Regions from separate parts of the Camelimonas sp. ID_303_24 genome, predicted to be linked through region 2. Evidence: riboswitches for the same ligand, from Rfam matches in the RefSeq annotation. Region 2 holds a riboswitch; the other holds the start of a gene.
What was found. A riboswitch is a leader RNA that binds a small molecule or an ion and turns the genes downstream of it on or off. The one in region 2 is predicted to bind cobalamin.
Positions count from the first base shown of each region.

Region 1 (7,800 bases), on a different contig from region 2:
ACGGCGTCCACATGGCTGGAAGCGCCCTGCCGGGAACGCCCTGGCGCCCAGGCAGGCGGGGCGCGAACCGCCCCGCCCCGGGTTCATCCGTCAGGAGGAACCGTCAGGGTTGCCTCGCTCAGCCCCTGCTCAGCCCTTGGCGGACGTGGGCTTGTCAGCCAGCGCCCACTCGTCGCCCTTGTAGGTGCCCATGATCAGCTCGTTGAACGGCGAGTAATCCTGGGGGGTAATGGCGTAGGTGATGCCCGGCAGCAGGGCCGGCGTGGTCATGCCCTTCAGGTTGGTGGCCTGGCGCAGCAGGTTTTCGTGGGTCAGCTCGTCGCCGCAACGCTCCAGCACCTTGTGCATCAGCGCCGCCACGCCATAGCCGAGGAAGGCGGTGTTGTTGTCCGGGGTGATGTTGGGCAGGCGCTTGGCCCGCAGCGCCTGATAGGCCAGGACGTCAGGATCCTGCGCCCAGCGCTTGCCGCCAATGTCCTTGACGTACTGCGGCGAGACGATGCCCTGGATGGCGTCCTTGCCGGCGGCGTTGAGGATCGAGGTGGCGTTGGAGGTGCTGATCAGCAACTGCAGCACGTTCCACTTCAGTTCATGCGCCTTGCGGATGGCGAGTGAGGCGAACTTGCCGGAGGCGCAGTTGTAGAACACGTCGGCGCCCGACTGGGCCAGCTTCAGCATCTGCGAATCGACCGTCGGGTCGGTCAGGTCATAGTGGGCCTCGGCGACGATGGTTCCGCGGTTGCCCAGCGCTTCCTTGAACAGACGGAAATAGTCGCGACCAAATTCGTCGTTCTGGTACAGGGCGGCGACCTTGGCGCCCGGCTTCACCGTCGCCGTATAATTGGCGAGAATGGCCGCCTCGATATTGTAGAGCGGCAGGCCCGGCGTGGTCCACGGGAAGTTCTTCGGGTCATTCCAGCGCGGTGCGCCAGCGTTCAGCAGAAGCTGCGGAATCTTCTTGCTGTTCAGATACTTCTGCACCGATGCCTGGGTGGCGGTGCCGAGCGAACCGAACAGGCCGAGCACCTCTTCCTGCTCCACCAGGCGGCGGGTCGCCTCCATGGTCTTGGGCGGGCTGTAGGCGTCATCGAGCGAGATGAACTTGATCTTGCGGCCGTTGACGCCGCCCTTCTCGTTCAGCTCATCGAAATAGGCCGCCTGGGCGAGGCCCACGGCGCCATAGACCGATCCGGCGCCGCTGTAGGGGATGGTCTGGCCGAGACGGATCTCGGTATCGCTGGCGCCCTTGTCATATTTCTTGGTTCCGGCGGCGATCGCCGGGCCGCCGCGCAGCGTGAAGCCAGCGCCGAGCGCGCCCGCGCCGGCCAGCAGGAATGTCCGTCTGTCCATGGTGTCCCCTCTTAACAACCGAAGGCGCCGGTTGGGCGCCCGTATTCTGCTTGTGTCCGCCAGGTCAAACCCGTGCGAAGCGGATTTGCCAGGCCTGCAGTCCTGTCGCAACGCAAGCGACGACCGCTGCGTCAGATGTCGCCATGCCCGGGCGTCTGCGTCCCGATGTCTGGCGATGTGCGCCGCCCCGCCTTTCCAGACCGTCGTCAGTAACGTTCGGCTGGCCTCCCACGGGCGGCGCCGGCGGATATGGAGCGTAGTTTGCCGGCGTCCGCAAGAGGTCTGGACGCATGAAACGTTGCATTCAGAACCGATTTCAGCAGGCCGCCGCCCGCCAGCTGACGCTTGCAGGGCGATCTGACGGATATTTCCCGGGAAATTCTGGTGATTTTTCAACCCGTGACGGCGCTATGAGCGGCGCCGCCGGCTGGCCGGCGGCGGTGAATCGTCGCCGCCGTCCGGGCCTGCGCCCCAGGTCCATGCTCCAGGTCCATGCTCAAGCGCCCGCTGTGGCCTAGCGACCGGACGGTTTTGCCAGCAGTTCAAGCGCCGACAGCGTCGCCACGCGGGTTCCGAACGGGATCGCCTTCAGATCGACGACGAAATTCGGGCTGTGATTTATGTAAGGGAACTTCCTGCCCTCCCGCGCCGCCCGCGTGAACACGCCGGGATCGGCGACGCCGACGAAGGTATAATTTACCGGCGTATCAGTGAACGAGCCGAGCAGGTGGTGGAAGTCCTCGGAGCCGCTGGCGCGGGGCATGCTGGTGATCACGGCCTTTTCGCCGATGGCCGGCCTGAGGGCGGCGGCAAGACGCTCCGAGAGCTTTTTCTCATTGACCAGCGGCGTTGCGCCACCCTTCATGGTGATGGTCGGGTCGGCTCCTGGGGCGGCGTAGGTGGCGGCAACGCCGGCATTCACCGCCTTGATGCCCTTCAGCAACTGCTCGCGCACCTCAGGATCGTACCAGCGCAGATTGGCCTTCAGCACCGCCGTCTCGGGAATAACGTTGTTGTCCGCGCCCGCCTGCACGGAGCCGACAGTGATCACCGCCATTTCCTGCGGATTGACCATGCGGCTGACCACGGTCTGGTAGCCGAGCACCGCCATGGAAGCCATCACCACCGGATCGCGCGCCATGTGCGGCATGGAGCCGTGGCCACCGGCACCCCTGAACACCACGTCGAGCTGGTCGGTCCCGGCCATGCGCGGCCCTGGCGCGTTGGCAATGGCGCCGACGGGGATCGGCGCCGTGTGCAGGCCAATGAGGAAATCCGGCTTTGGCGCGCCATGCCTGTCATACAAGCCGTCGGCCACCATGGCCTTGGCGCCGGTGATCAGTTCCTCGGCGGGCTGGGCCACCAGCACCAGGGTTCCGCTCCAGTCAGATTTCATGGCGACCATGTTCTTCGCCATGCCCAGCATCCAGACGACGTGGGCGTCGTGGCCGCACATGTGGGCCACTGGCGATTCTGAGCCATCATCGCGCTTCACCGTCACCTTGCTGGCGTAGGGCAGCCCGGTTTCCTCCTTCACGGCGTTGGCGTCCATATCGGCCCGATACATGACGACGGGGCCAGGGCCGTTTTTGAGAATACCGACGACGCCCGTCTGGCCAATGCCTTCCTTCACCTCGAAGCCCAGCGCCTTCAGCTCTCTGGCCACGATGGCGGCGGTGCGTTTTTCCTGGAAGCCCAGTTCGGGATGCTGGTGAATGTCCTTGAACATCCCGGTGAGGCGCGCCGTATCGTCCTCCACCAGCCTGGCAACCCGGCTGTTGAAATCAGCGGCGGGCGCGGTCTGGTTTTGCGCCTGCTGGGCCAGCGCCGGGGTCGGTTGGGCCAGGATCGACTGGGCCAGGATGGGTTGGGCCAGGATCGGTTGGGCCACGGTGAACAGGGCCGCCGACAGCGCGCTGCGCATTGCGATGTTTCTGGACATGGTTTCCCCCTTTTGAGCCGGCGGCGCGACGCCGGCGTTTGCCCTTCATCTCACGGTTTCTGGCCGGCTCCGTCGCCGGATCAGAACTCAACCCCCTGCTGCGCCTTCACGCCGGCGGCGAAATGATGCTTCGCCGCGCCCATCTCAGTCACCAGATCAGCGGCGGCGAGCAATTCCGGCCTGGCGTTGCGGCCGGTGACAACCACGTGCAGGTCCGGCCGTCGCGCCTGCAGGCGGGCGACCACGGCGGCCAGATCGAGATAATCGTAGCGCAGGGCGATGTTCAGCTCATCAAGGATGACCATGGCGTTGTCGGGATCGTCCATCATGGCGCAGGCGGTTTCCCAGGCCTTCGTCGCCGCCGCCACGTCGCGGTCGCGATCCTGCGTCTCCCAGGTAAAGCCCTCGCCCATGGAGCGCCAGGTCACCAGATCGCCGAAGCGTTGCAGGGCCGTCTGCTCGCCGGTGCTCCACGCGCCCTTGATGAACTGCACCACGCCGACCTTGCGCCCGTGGCCCAGCATGCGCAGAGCAAGGCCAAAGGCGGCGGTGGATTTGCCCTTGCCCGGACCGGTGTTGACGATGAGCAGCCCCTTCTCGATGGTTTTGCTGGCCACCTCCGCGTCCTGCACCGCCTTGCGGCGCGCCATCTTGTCCTTGTGCCGCTGCGCCTCTTGGTCGAGTTTGGCCCCGTCGTCGCGTTTGGCCCCGTCGCTGTTTTCCACGTCCGCTTTCCTGTTCCGATGCTGAGGCGCCAAAGCGCGATCATCCGGGCCGCCATCCCGGCGAGGGCCGTCACATTGACAAAATACGCTGGCCCACACTAGATGCCGGCAGCGATGGTCTTCTTCCCCACAGGAAGAAGTAAAAAGGGAAAGCGGTGCGCCGCACATCCCCGGACGCCGGCCAGGCCGGCGCCATGGGTTTTACGCGCAATTCCGCTGCTGTACCCGCAACTGTAAGCGGACAGCCGGCGTCACACGGCCACTGGGGCAACCTGGGAAGGCGACGACCGGCGTTTTGATCCGTGAGCCAGGAGACCTGCCCTCGCTACAGATTCACCATGTCGTCCGGCGGGTTTACCGGGCAGGGAGAACAGCGTGAGCAAACACGTCCCGCCGCTGGAATCGCCAGCGGTCCCTGGCTGCATCGCCAGCGAAGACCATCCAGCCAGCAATGAGCATCTGGCCGCCGTTTCGCCCCCCGGCGACGCGTCTGCGACCGCCGCCGCCCCTGCCGCCCATGGCGTGGTCATCGTGGTGTGCGAAACCTGCCGCCGCCCGGAAGATCCGGCAGCCGAACCGCGCCCTGGCGCGGCGCTCTGCGCCAGCGCCGAAGCGGCGGCCAGCGGCTCGGGCTTTGCGGTGCGCCGGGTCTCCTGCCTTTCCAATTGCAAGCGCGGCCTCAGCGCCGCCATCGTCAGCGACAGGGCCTGGACCTATGTGTTCGGCGACCTGAAGGCCGACAGCGGCCCTGACCTGTTGCGCGGCGCCGAATTGCTGGCCGGCTCGGCGGACGGGCTAATGCCGTTCCGTCCCCGGCCGGAAACGCTGAAGCGCGGCATGATCGCCCGCGTCCCCCACATGCAGACGCTGCTTTCCCCCCCAAAGGATACGCCATGAACGCCCAGGGCCCCCACGCCCCGCAGAGCGCCGCCTCCGCCCGTCCCGGCCAGACGCGCACGCCCTGCACCGTCATCACCGGCTTTCTCGGCGCCGGCAAGACGACGCTGATCCGCGCCCTGCTGGAGAAGGCCGACGGCCGCAGGTTCGCGGTGATCGTCAATGAATTCGGCGATGTTGGCATCGACGGCGAATTGCTGAAGAGCTGCGGCATTGCCTCCTGTCCCGGCGAGAACATCGTCGAACTGGCCAATGGCTGCATCTGCTGCACGGTGGCTGACGATTTCGCTCCGGCGCTCGACCGCATCCTCGCGTTGCCCCAGGCCGTCGATCACATCCTGATCGAGACCTCCGGCCTGGCGCTGCCCAAGCCGCTGGTGCAGGCGTTCAACTGGCCACAGATCCGCAACCGCGTCACCGTCGATGCGGTGATCGCCGTGGCTGACGCGGCCGCGCTTGCTGAAGGCCAGGTAGCCCACGACCTGGAAGCGCTCGCCGCCCAGCGCGCCGCCGATGAATCGCTCGACCATGACGACCCGGTGGAGGAAGTGTTCGAGGACCAACTGGCCTGCGCCGATCTGGTGGTGCTGACCCGCACCGACCTGATCGACGCCGCTGGCCTGGAGAAGGCCCGCGCCCATGTGGCCGCCCATGTGGCGACCGGCGTGAAGACCATCGCCGCCGCCCATGGCGACGTCGACCCGGTGGCGCTGATCGGCCTTGGCCATGCGGTGGAAGACCAGATCGAGGGCCGCAAGACCCACCACGATGACGAGCTGGACCACGAGCACGACGATTTCGACAGCTTCGTCGTCGACCTGGCCGATCCGCAGTCGCCGGAAGAGCTGGCGGCGCGGGTGCAGGCGGCGACCGGCGTCGACAATGTGCTGCGCATCAAGGGTTTCGCCCGCGTCGCCGGCAAGCCCATGCGCCTGGTGGTGCAGGCCGCGGGTCCCCGCGTCAGCCATTATTTCGATCGCGCCTGGCAGGCGGGCGAAACGCCGGCCACCCGCCTTGTGGTCATTGGCCTGAACGGCCTTGACCGCGCCGCCGTCGAGGCCGCGCTGCGGGCGTAAAGCATCAGGCATGCACATTCTCGCCAGCACATCGTCATCGCTGGATGACCTCGCGGTTCCCGTCGACCTGGGCCAGAGCCCGGCGGAGATGGCCGTGCTGTCCTTCAGCGACAGCGATCTGGCGGGTCTCGAGCGGGCGTGGCGGGCCGAACGCGACGCGGCGCCGGCGGAAATGCCGGAGTTGCGGCTGGTTCCCCTGCGCGAGTTGCGTCACCCCATGTCGGTGGATCTGTGGATCGACGCGGTGGGCGCGAAAGCGCGGGTCGTGGTCGCCCGGATTCTCGGCGGCCTCGACTGGTGGCGCTATGGCTGCGAGCAGCTCGCGGCGACGGCGCGCCGCCATGGCGTCGCGCTGGCGCTGTTGCCGGGTGAAGATCGCGACGACGACGAACGGCTGGCGCAGCTGTCCACCGTCGACAGCGCGGCGCGACGCGCCATCCTGAGTTGTTTTCGCGCCGGCGGCCCCGACAATCTGCGCCTCGCGGCGCGCCACATGGCCCGGCTGGCGGGCCGCGAAATCACCGTCGCGGAAGCCCGCGTGACGCCGCAGGCCGGCGGCTATCTGCCTGGACGCGGCGCTGTCGCCATCGACGCGCTGGGCGTTGAAGCCAATCCCGAGCTGCCATGCGTCGTCATATTGTTCTACCGCTCGATGTTGCTGGCGGATGATGCGGCGCCGATCGACGCGCTTGCCGCAGCGCTGCTGGCGCGCGGCATACAGCCAGCGCCGGTTTTCGTCTCTTCGCTGCGCGACAGCGCCGGGCGCGACGCGGCGCGCGACGCCTGCGCGCGGCTGAAGCCGGCGGCGCTGGTCACCGCCACCGCCTTCGCCGCCGCCGGCGCCGACGACGGCCCCGGTCTGTTCGCGGAGCTGGGCGTTCCGGTGTTCCAGGTTATCGTGGCGACGACGCGGCGCAGCGCCTGGGCCGACGGCCAGCGCGGACTGACGCCCGCCGACACCGCCATGCACGTGGCCCTGCCCGAGGTCGATGGCCGCGCGCTGGCGGGCGCGCTTTCGTTTAAAGACGCAGCATCTGACCAGGGCGCAGCATCGGGCGGCCCTGGCGAGACGTTGCGCAATATGCCAGAGCCGGACCGCGTCGAAGCCGTGGCGGACCGCATCTGCGCCCATATCCGCCTGCAACGGACGCCGGCGGCGGCGCGACGCCTGGCGATCATGGTTCCCGACTATCCGGGCGTCGAAGCCCGCAGCGGCTACGCCGTCGGCCTCGACGCTCCCGAAAGCGCGCTGGCCATCCTGGCGGATCTGGCCAGCGCCGGTTATGCGATCGCGGATATTCCCGCCGACGCCCGCGCCCTGATGCTGGCGCTGGAGCGGCCGCAGCCGGCATTCAGCGCCGAAGATTATCTCAGACATTTCAACGCCATGCCCGAAACGGCCCGCGACGCCGTTATCGAACGCTGGGGCCCGCCGCCCGCAGCCGATGCGCCGGATTTCAACTTTCGCGCCGCGCCATGCGGCGCGGCGACAGTGGTGCTGGCGCCGGATCGCGGCGAAGCCGACAGCCGCCGCGCCGACTATCACGACGGCGCCCTGCCGCCGCATCATAACCTGCTGGCCTTTGGATTCTGGCTGCAGCACGCGCTGGCGGCGGACGCCGTGGTGCATGTGGGCGCCCATGGCGCGGTGGAATGGCTGCCGGGCAAGACCGTGGCCCTCACCGGCGCCTGCTGGCCCCAGATCGTCTTCGGGCCGCTGCCGGTGATTTATCCGTTCATCGTCAGCAATCCCGGCGAAGCGGCGCAGGCCAAGCGGCGCATCGGCGCCCTCACCCTCGGCCATCTGACG
Region 1 is NZ_JBLLJM010000002.1:392,279-400,078, forward strand. Features, by position in the region: gene ACERNI_RS02255 (ABC transporter substrate-binding protein) at 130-1,350, opposite strand; gene ACERNI_RS02260 (amidohydrolase) at 1,865-3,292, opposite strand; gene cobO (cob(I)yrinic acid a,c-diamide adenosyltransferase) at 3,373-4,017, opposite strand; cobalamin riboswitch at 4,116-4,355, shown strand; gene ACERNI_RS02270 (DUF1636 family protein) at 4,393-4,914, shown strand; gene cobW (cobalamin biosynthesis protein CobW) at 4,911-5,990, shown strand; gene cobN (cobaltochelatase subunit CobN) at 6,001-7,800, shown strand, end outside.
Region 1: linked by a shared signal. The riboswitch ahead of ACERNI_RS02270 (DUF1636 family protein) and the one ahead of ACERNI_RS09820 (TonB-dependent receptor) in region 2 are both predicted to bind cobalamin.

Region 2 (7,800 bases):
GGCTCCGCCATCCTGCACCTGCGCGGCAAATATTTCGCCATCGCCAGCCTGGTGATCGCCGAGGTGCTGCGCGAGCTCACCAACTCCTGGACCAGCGTGACCGGCGGCGGCATGGGCATCAACCTGCCGCTGGCGAAAACCACGCTGCTCACCCAGCCGCAGCTCTACCTGGCGGCGATGCTGGTTCTCGCCGCCGCCGCCACGAGCGCCAGCATGCTGATCGACCGCTCGCGCCTCGGCGTCGCCCTGCGCTGCATCGCCCAGAATGAGGATGCGGCGCAGATCATCGGCGTCGACACCCGCATGGCCAAAACCTGGGCCTTTGTCATTTCCAGCCTGTTCATTGGCCTGGTGGGCGGCGTTTACGCCTCCTGGGTCACCTATATCGACCCCACCGACGTCTATGACGGCGCCATGTCGGTGAAGCCCATATTGATGGCCCTGCTTGGGGGCGTTGGCTCGGTGTTCGGGCCGGTGCTGGGGGCATTCGCCTATTTGCTGCTGGAAGAGTTGCTGTGGCGCAACCTGCTGGAGTTCCACGCCGGCATCCTCGGCCTGCTGGTTGTGCTGCTGGTGCTGTTCCTGCCTGGCGGCCTGTCGCAGATCCGGGGCGTCGGCCTGGTCAGCCTGCCGAAAATCTGGAGGCGCGCGCCATGACGGCCCTGCTGGAACTGAAGGGCGTGACCAAAAAATTTCGCGGCCTGGAAGCCCTCTCCAACATCAACCTGTCGCTGGAGCCCGGCGAGATCGTTGGGCTCATCGGCCCCAATGGCGCCGGCAAGACCACGCTGGTCAATGTCATCACCGGCGTGCACGCCGCCGACGCCGGCTCCATCACCTTCAACGGCGCGCCCATCACCCACATGCGGCGCGACCGCATCGCCCGCCTTGGCGTGGCGCGAACCTTCCAGGTGGTGCAGCCCTTTCCGGCCATGACCGTGCTTGAGAATGTCACGGCCGCCGCCCTGTTTGGCGGCGGCGCGGCGAGCATCGCCGGGGCGCGCGACGCGGCGGCCGGATATCTGGCGTTCTGCGGGCTGGGCGATCAGGCCGGCAAACCGGCCGCCAACCTGACGCTCGCCGGGCGCAAACGCCTGGAGCTCGCCAAAAGCCTGGCCCTGCGGCCAAAGCTGCTGATGCTCGATGAAGTCAACGCCGGCCTCAACCCGGCGGAAATAGACGCCGCGCTTGAGCTCATCACGCAGATCGCCGCGCAGGGAACGACCATCCTGCTGATCGAGCACCTCATGAAGGTGGTGACGCGCACCGCCCGCCGCCTCGTGGTGCTGCACCATGGCAAGCTGATCGCCGACGGTCCCGTCGCCAGCGTGCTGACGGACGAGACGGTGGTTGAGGCCTATCTCGGCCGCAGATACGCGGAGCGCATGGCGGGAGCAGGCATATGACCGGAACCCTTCTCAAGGTTGCCGGCCTTGAAACCGGCTACGGCGACATTCAGGTTGTCTGGCGTGCGGATCTCGAGGTCCGCCAGGGGACGATCACCGCGCTCATTGGCTCCAATGGCGCCGGCAAAACCACGCTGCTGCGCGCGCTCTCCGGGCTGTTGCCGCTGCGAGGCGGCGCGATCTTCGTCGGCGGGCGCGACCTGGCCGGCGCCCCGCCGCAGCAGTTCGTGGAGCAGGGCGTGGCGCATGTGCCGGAAGGGCGGCGGCTGTTTACCGGCCTTTCCGTCCACGACAATCTGATGCTCGGCGCCTATCGCCGCAAGGATGGGAAGCAGGCGATTCGCGCCGATCTGGAGCGGATGTACGCGCTGTTCCCGCGCCTTGCCGAGCGCCGGCGCCAGGACGCCACCACCATGTCCGGCGGCGAACAGCAGATGTGCGCCATCGCGCGCGGCCTGATGGCGGCGCCGCGCCTGCTGCTGATTGATGAACTGTCGCTTGGCCTTGCGCCGGCGGTCGTCGACCAGCTGGTGACAACGCTTGAGCGGGTGCGCGCTGAGGGGACCAGCATTCTTCTGGTTGAGCAGGACGTGGGCATCGCGCTGGAACTGGCCGATTTCGTATATGTCATGGACCAGGGCCGCACGGTCCGGCGCGGTCCTGCGGATGAGATCGCCGCCGACCCGTCCATTATCGCCGCTTATATGGGAACCTGAGCGCCATGGCTGCATCCCGTCCGCACATCGACTATTACTTCAGCTTCATCTCGCTGTGGTCCTACATCGGCAGCCTGACGTTTCAGGATCTGGTGCGGCGGCACAATGCAGAGGTCGTCTACAAGCCGGTCAACCTGCTGCAGGTGTTCGCCGCCGGAGGCGGCAAGCCGGTGAAGGAACGCCCCCTGCAGCGCCAGGCCTACCGCTTTGTCGAGATGCAGCGCTGGAAGGACATTCGCGGCATTCCGCTGGTGCTTGAGCCAAGGTTCTATCCGGCCGACCCGTCGCTCGGCCATCGCATGCTGCTGAACGCCATCGCGGATGGCGCCGAAGTGGCCCCCTTCGCGCACGCCGGCCTGAAGGCGGTCTGGGCCGATGAACTGGACATCGCCGATCCGGCGACGCTTGTGCGCCTCGCCAATGCCAGCGGGCTCGACGGCGCAGCGCTGCTGGCCCGCGCCGAAGATGCCGGCGTGCGCCAGCGCGAGGCGGAGCTGACGGAGGAAGCGATCGCGCGGCAGATGTTCGGCGCGCCGTATTATTTCTACCGCGATGAGCCGTTCTGGGGGCAGGACCGGCTGGAAATGCTCGACGGCGTGCTGGCAAGCGGGCGCGCGCCAATACCAATGCGCAACCTCGGCGGGGAGCGCGCGCCTTCAGGGTGACCGGGATTTTTTCCAGGAGTTTTTCCCAAGGATTTCCGTCAGGAAGCCTGCTTCCCGCGCTGGCCCCGGCCACCCTGACCGGCGCGCATCAGAAAAATCCGCTTGTCTTTGCCGCCATCCGGCCATATTGCCATCGACCTGATGGTTCCCCTTTGGGGATGAAAAGGGAATGCAGTTGGCCTAACGGCCACAAGCTGCAGCTGCCCCCGCAACTGTAAGCGGCGAGTTTCTCACCTTTGCGCCACTGGCCTAGCGGCTCCGGGAAGGCGGTGAGAAGCGGTGACCCGCGAGCCAGGAGACCTGCCGTCGCACGTGTTGTCGCACGCGAACGCATCGGGCGGGGTGCACCGGTGGTAGGCGGATTGCCCCTGCCATGGCGGCTGGGCAATGAGACTGCAAGTTCGCGGTGACGCGTCAATATTGTCGCCGGAGCCGCGTCTCATGTATTCCGCTTTCCCCCGTCCTCCGCGTTTCGCGGATGCCGCCCATTTGCGCCAGACAACCGCCTGCAGCGCCGCCGCCATGGCGGCCATCCTCCTGGCAAACGCCGCCGCCGCGCAGGAAGCGCCAGCAGCCACCGTGGTGCTTGACCCGATCCAGGTGGTTGGCCAGCAGGCCGCCGGCGCCGGCCCCAATCTCAACGTCCCCAGCAACGCCGGCAGCCGCCTTGGCCTGACGCCGCTGGAGACGCCGGCCAGCGTCGACATCATTTCCGGCCAGGTGATCCGCGAGCGCGGCCAGAACAGCCTGGCGGAAGCCGTCACCCAGAACGCCACCGGCTTCAGCTATATGGGTACGCCCGGCAACGGCTTCGTGTCGTTTTCGTCGCGCGGTTTCACCGGCGTCACCTCGGTGACCACGCTGTATGACGGCATCAGGCTCTACCCTGGCCAGGGCACGGTCACTTTCCCCTTCGACACCTGGACCGTCGCGCAGATCGACGTGCTGCGCGGGCCGGCGGCGGTGCTGTATGGCGAAGGCGCTATTGGCGGCGCCATCAATGTCATTCCCAAAAAGCCGCTGTTCGACAGCCGCCGCAATGAGGCCCGCGTCTTCATCGGCAGCAACGGGCAGGCAGGCCTTGCGGCGGGATCGGCGGGCCCCATCAATGAAAACCTCGCCTACAGTCTCGACGTCTCCGGCGTGCGCGGCGATGGCTGGATGGAGCGCGGCGAATACAAAAGCCTGGCCTTCTCCGGCGCGCTGGCCTGGCGGCCCACCGACGCCCTGACCTTCACCCTCTCCCATGATGGCGGCTATAACGAACCCAGCCGCTATTTTGGAACGCCCCTGCGCACGGCGGGCGTCATGGAAAAGTCGTGGATCCGGCAAAATTACAACGTCCGCGACAGCGACATCTGGTTCAACGACAACATCACCCAGTTGCGGGCAGAGTGGAAACCGAATGAGGCGTTCTCCCTGCGCGCCGTGGGCTATTATCTGACCAGCGACCGCTTCTGGCAGAATGCCGAGAGCTACCGCTGGAACGCCGCGACAGGGCTGATTGACCGGCCGACCGGCAACTGGATCGCCATCAAGCAGGAGCAGGAACAGTTTGGCGGCCGCGTCGACGCGACGTTCCGCACCACGGTCTTTGGCATGGCCAACGAAACCGTCGTCGGCTTCGACGCCAACAATTTCCGCTTCAGCCGCCTGAACAACAACGGCTACGCGGCGCCGAAGCTCAATCCGTCGCTGACGCCATTCGGCTTCGACCCAGGTTTCTGGGGTACGACCAGCGTCTATGATCGCGAATACCGCTCGACGACGCAGCAATATTCGCTGTTTCTCGACAACCGCCTGAAGGTGACCGATAATTTCTCGGTCGTCGCCGGGCTGCGCTATGACAACCCGGAAGTTGACTACCGCAACCTGCGCAATGGTACGCAGGCTAGCGCCACGCTGGACTCGGTTGGCTGGCGCGCTGGAGCCATCTACGAGCCGATCAAGAATCTGGCGTTCTACGCCCAGTATTCGGAAGCCTCAGACCCGGTGACGTCGATCCTGTCGCTGCCGCCCGCCTCCGCCGGATACAAGCTGTCCTCCGGCAAACAGGTTGAAGTGGGCGTGAAGCAGAGCCTGTGGGATGGCCGCCTGGAATGGACTCTCGCCGGCTATTACATCGTCAAGAAAGACCTGCTGTCGCGCGATCCCAACAACCCCGCCGTCACCCAGCAGGTAGGCCAGCAGTCCTCACGCGGCGTCGAAGCGTCGGTGGGGCTGGAGCTGGGCCACGGCTGGCGCATCGACGCCAACGGCACATTGCTGGACGCGCAATATGACGATTTCAACGAATCCGTTGGCGGCGTCAGTGTCAGCCGCAAGGGCAAGACGCCCGCCGGCGTACCGGAAGCGGTGGCCAATCTCTGGGTGAGCTGGCGTTTCGCCGAGCAGTGGAAGGCCATGGTCGGCCTGCAATACGTCGGAAAAACCTGGACCTCCGCCAGCAACGATTATTCCAGGCCGGAGTACGCGCTGGTCAACGCCAGCCTGCAATGGAAGCCCACGGATTTCGCCACCCTCGACTTCCGCGTGAAGAACCTGTTCGACCAGACCTACGCTTACGCTGGCGGCGATTTGCAGTGGTATTACGGCGCCCCGCGCACGGCGGAGCTGTCATTGCACGTCAGGTTCTGATGACGATGGCTCAGTCGTCAGCATCCTCAGTAGCGAAATGGACGTCGCTGTTCACCAGGAACAGCCGTCAGGCCCAGCAGACCCGGCAACCCGCCGGTCAGGCCGGGCCGCAAGCTGCCGGCAGGACCGGATCAGCAGACGCCCTCGCCCTGGAGGCGCATGGCCTGGCGTGGGGGCCGCCCGGGCGGCGGCCGATCATCTCCGGCGTCAGCTTCGCGCTGGCGCCGGGCGAGCGGCTCGCCATTGTCGGCCCCAACGGGGCCGGCAAGTCGACGCTGTTGCGGTGCCTCTATCGCCTGCACCGCCCCGCCGCCGGCATGGTGCGCGTTGGCGGCGCCGATCTCTGGTCGTTGTCGCCACGTCTTGCCGCGCGGAAAATCGCCGCCGTGCTGCAGGAGACGCCAGGCGATTTCGCCTTCACCGTCCAGGAGATGATCGACGCGGGCCGCACGCCGCACGCAGGCGGGCTGATGGGCCGCGCCGCCAGCGCCCGCGCCGTTGATGCGGCCATGCGGCAGATGGAGGTGCGCCATCTGGCCGGGCGCGCCTTCGCCAGCCTTTCCGGCGGTGAGAAGCAGCGGGCGCTGATCGCCCGGGCCCTGGCGCAACAGCCCGGCGTGCTGGTGCTCGACGAACCCACCAATCATCTGGATATCCGCCATCGGCTGGAAGCCGTGGAGTTGCTGCGGGGCCTCGGGATGACCATCGTGACCACGCTGCACGACCTCGACATGGCGGCTGATGTCGCCAGCAAGGTGCTGGTGTTGCGCGCTGGCCGGCAGATGGCCTTCGGCCCCGTGTCCGAAACGCTGCAGCCGGCGCTCATCCGCAGCAGCTTCGACGTGGAGGCCGAAATCGCGCCGCGCGGCCTGTCGCTGCGCTTTGACTACAGGCTGCCGGAGAAGCGCGAGACCAGCGGCGCGCAAGCCGGCGAACGCGGACGCGACGCATGAGCCGCCTTCCGCGCCGTTTCATGGCCCCTGTCGCCGGGCTGGGGCTCATCCTGTGCTGCGGGGCGCAGGCGGAGCCCGTCACCGTCCGCAGTTGCGACCGGACCCTCACCGTGACCCGCCCGCCGCAACGGGCCGTGTCCTATGATTCCAACCTCACCGAGATGATGCTGGCGCTGGACCTGACCGACCGCATGGCCGGCTACATCGGCCACAAGGAGCGTTTGCGCGCCTCGGCGCTGGACCTGTTCCCGAAAGCGGCGCAATTGCGCCAGATCCAGCGCGGCTATCCCAATCGCGAAACGCTGCTTGCCGAAGACGTGGATTTCTACTTCGCCGGCTGGAGCTACGGCATGCGCGTCGGCGGCGAGGTGACGCCAGAGAAGCTCGCCCGCCTCGGCATCCCCGTCTATGAGCTGACCGAGAGTTGCGTGCGGATTGGCCGGCGCGAGAAGCCGACGCTCGACTTTCTCTACCGCGACCTGCTGAACCTGGGCCGGATTTTCGGCGTGGCGGCGCGGGCGGAAGCGCTGGTCGCCGGCTACCGGCGGCGGATCGACGCCGTCTCCCGACGGATCGCCGGCCAGCCGCGACCGGTGATCTTCCTGTTCGACAGCCCCGGACGCATGGCGGGCACGGCGGGCGCCCATTCCATGCCCACCGCGCTTGTCGAAGCGGCCGGCGGGCGCAACATGGCCGACGATATCCCTGGCAACTGGACCCGCATGAGCTGGGAGCGCGTCATCGCGCACGACCCCGACGCCATCATCATGATGGATTTCGGCCCGGGCGACGTGCAGCGCAAGCGGGATTTCCTCGCCTCGCGGCCTGGTCTGCGCGACCTGCGGGCGTTCCGCCAGGGACGCATCCTGACGCTTGGCTACAACGAACTGACACCCGGGCCACGCAATGTAACGGCGGTCGAGAAAATCGCGGAGTTTCTTCATGGCGACCGTTGAACCCGCAGCGCCATTACGCGCGCGCCGCCATCGCGCCTTGTTGCCTGGCCTGATTGTCATGACGTTGCTGCTCGGAGCCATGGCTGGCTCGCTGGCGGTCGGCTCCGCCCAGATCCCGCTGGCGGAGGTCCGCGACATCCTGCTGGGCCGCATCATGCCCACGGGCGCCGCGCCATACTGGAAACCAGGGATGGACGCCATCGTCTGGGACCTGCGCCTGCCGCGCATCCTGCTGGCGGCGCTCGTCGGGGCCGGGCTCGGCATGGTCGGCGCGGCCATGCAATCAGCCACGCGCAATCCGCTGGCCGACCCCTATCTGCTTGGCGTGGCCGCCGGCGCCGTCTTTGGCGCGAACCTGGCGATCCTGCACGTGGGAGACATTCTGGGGCCCGCGACAACGCCGCTGTTCGCCTTCGCCGGCGCGTTGGGGGCAACACTGATCGTGCTCTCCATCGCGCGGATCACGG
Region 2 is NZ_JBLLJM010000007.1:183,081-190,880, reverse strand. Features, by position in the region: gene ACERNI_RS09840 (branched-chain amino acid ABC transporter permease) at 1-657, shown strand, start outside; gene ACERNI_RS09835 (ABC transporter ATP-binding protein) at 654-1,406, shown strand; gene ACERNI_RS09830 (ABC transporter ATP-binding protein) at 1,403-2,122, shown strand; gene ACERNI_RS09825 (DsbA family protein) at 2,128-2,787, shown strand; cobalamin riboswitch at 2,913-3,109, shown strand; gene ACERNI_RS09820 (TonB-dependent receptor) at 3,310-5,424, shown strand; gene ACERNI_RS09815 (ABC transporter ATP-binding protein) at 5,424-6,377, shown strand; gene ACERNI_RS09810 (ABC transporter substrate-binding protein) at 6,374-7,333, shown strand; gene ACERNI_RS09805 (FecCD family ABC transporter permease) at 7,320-7,800, shown strand, end outside.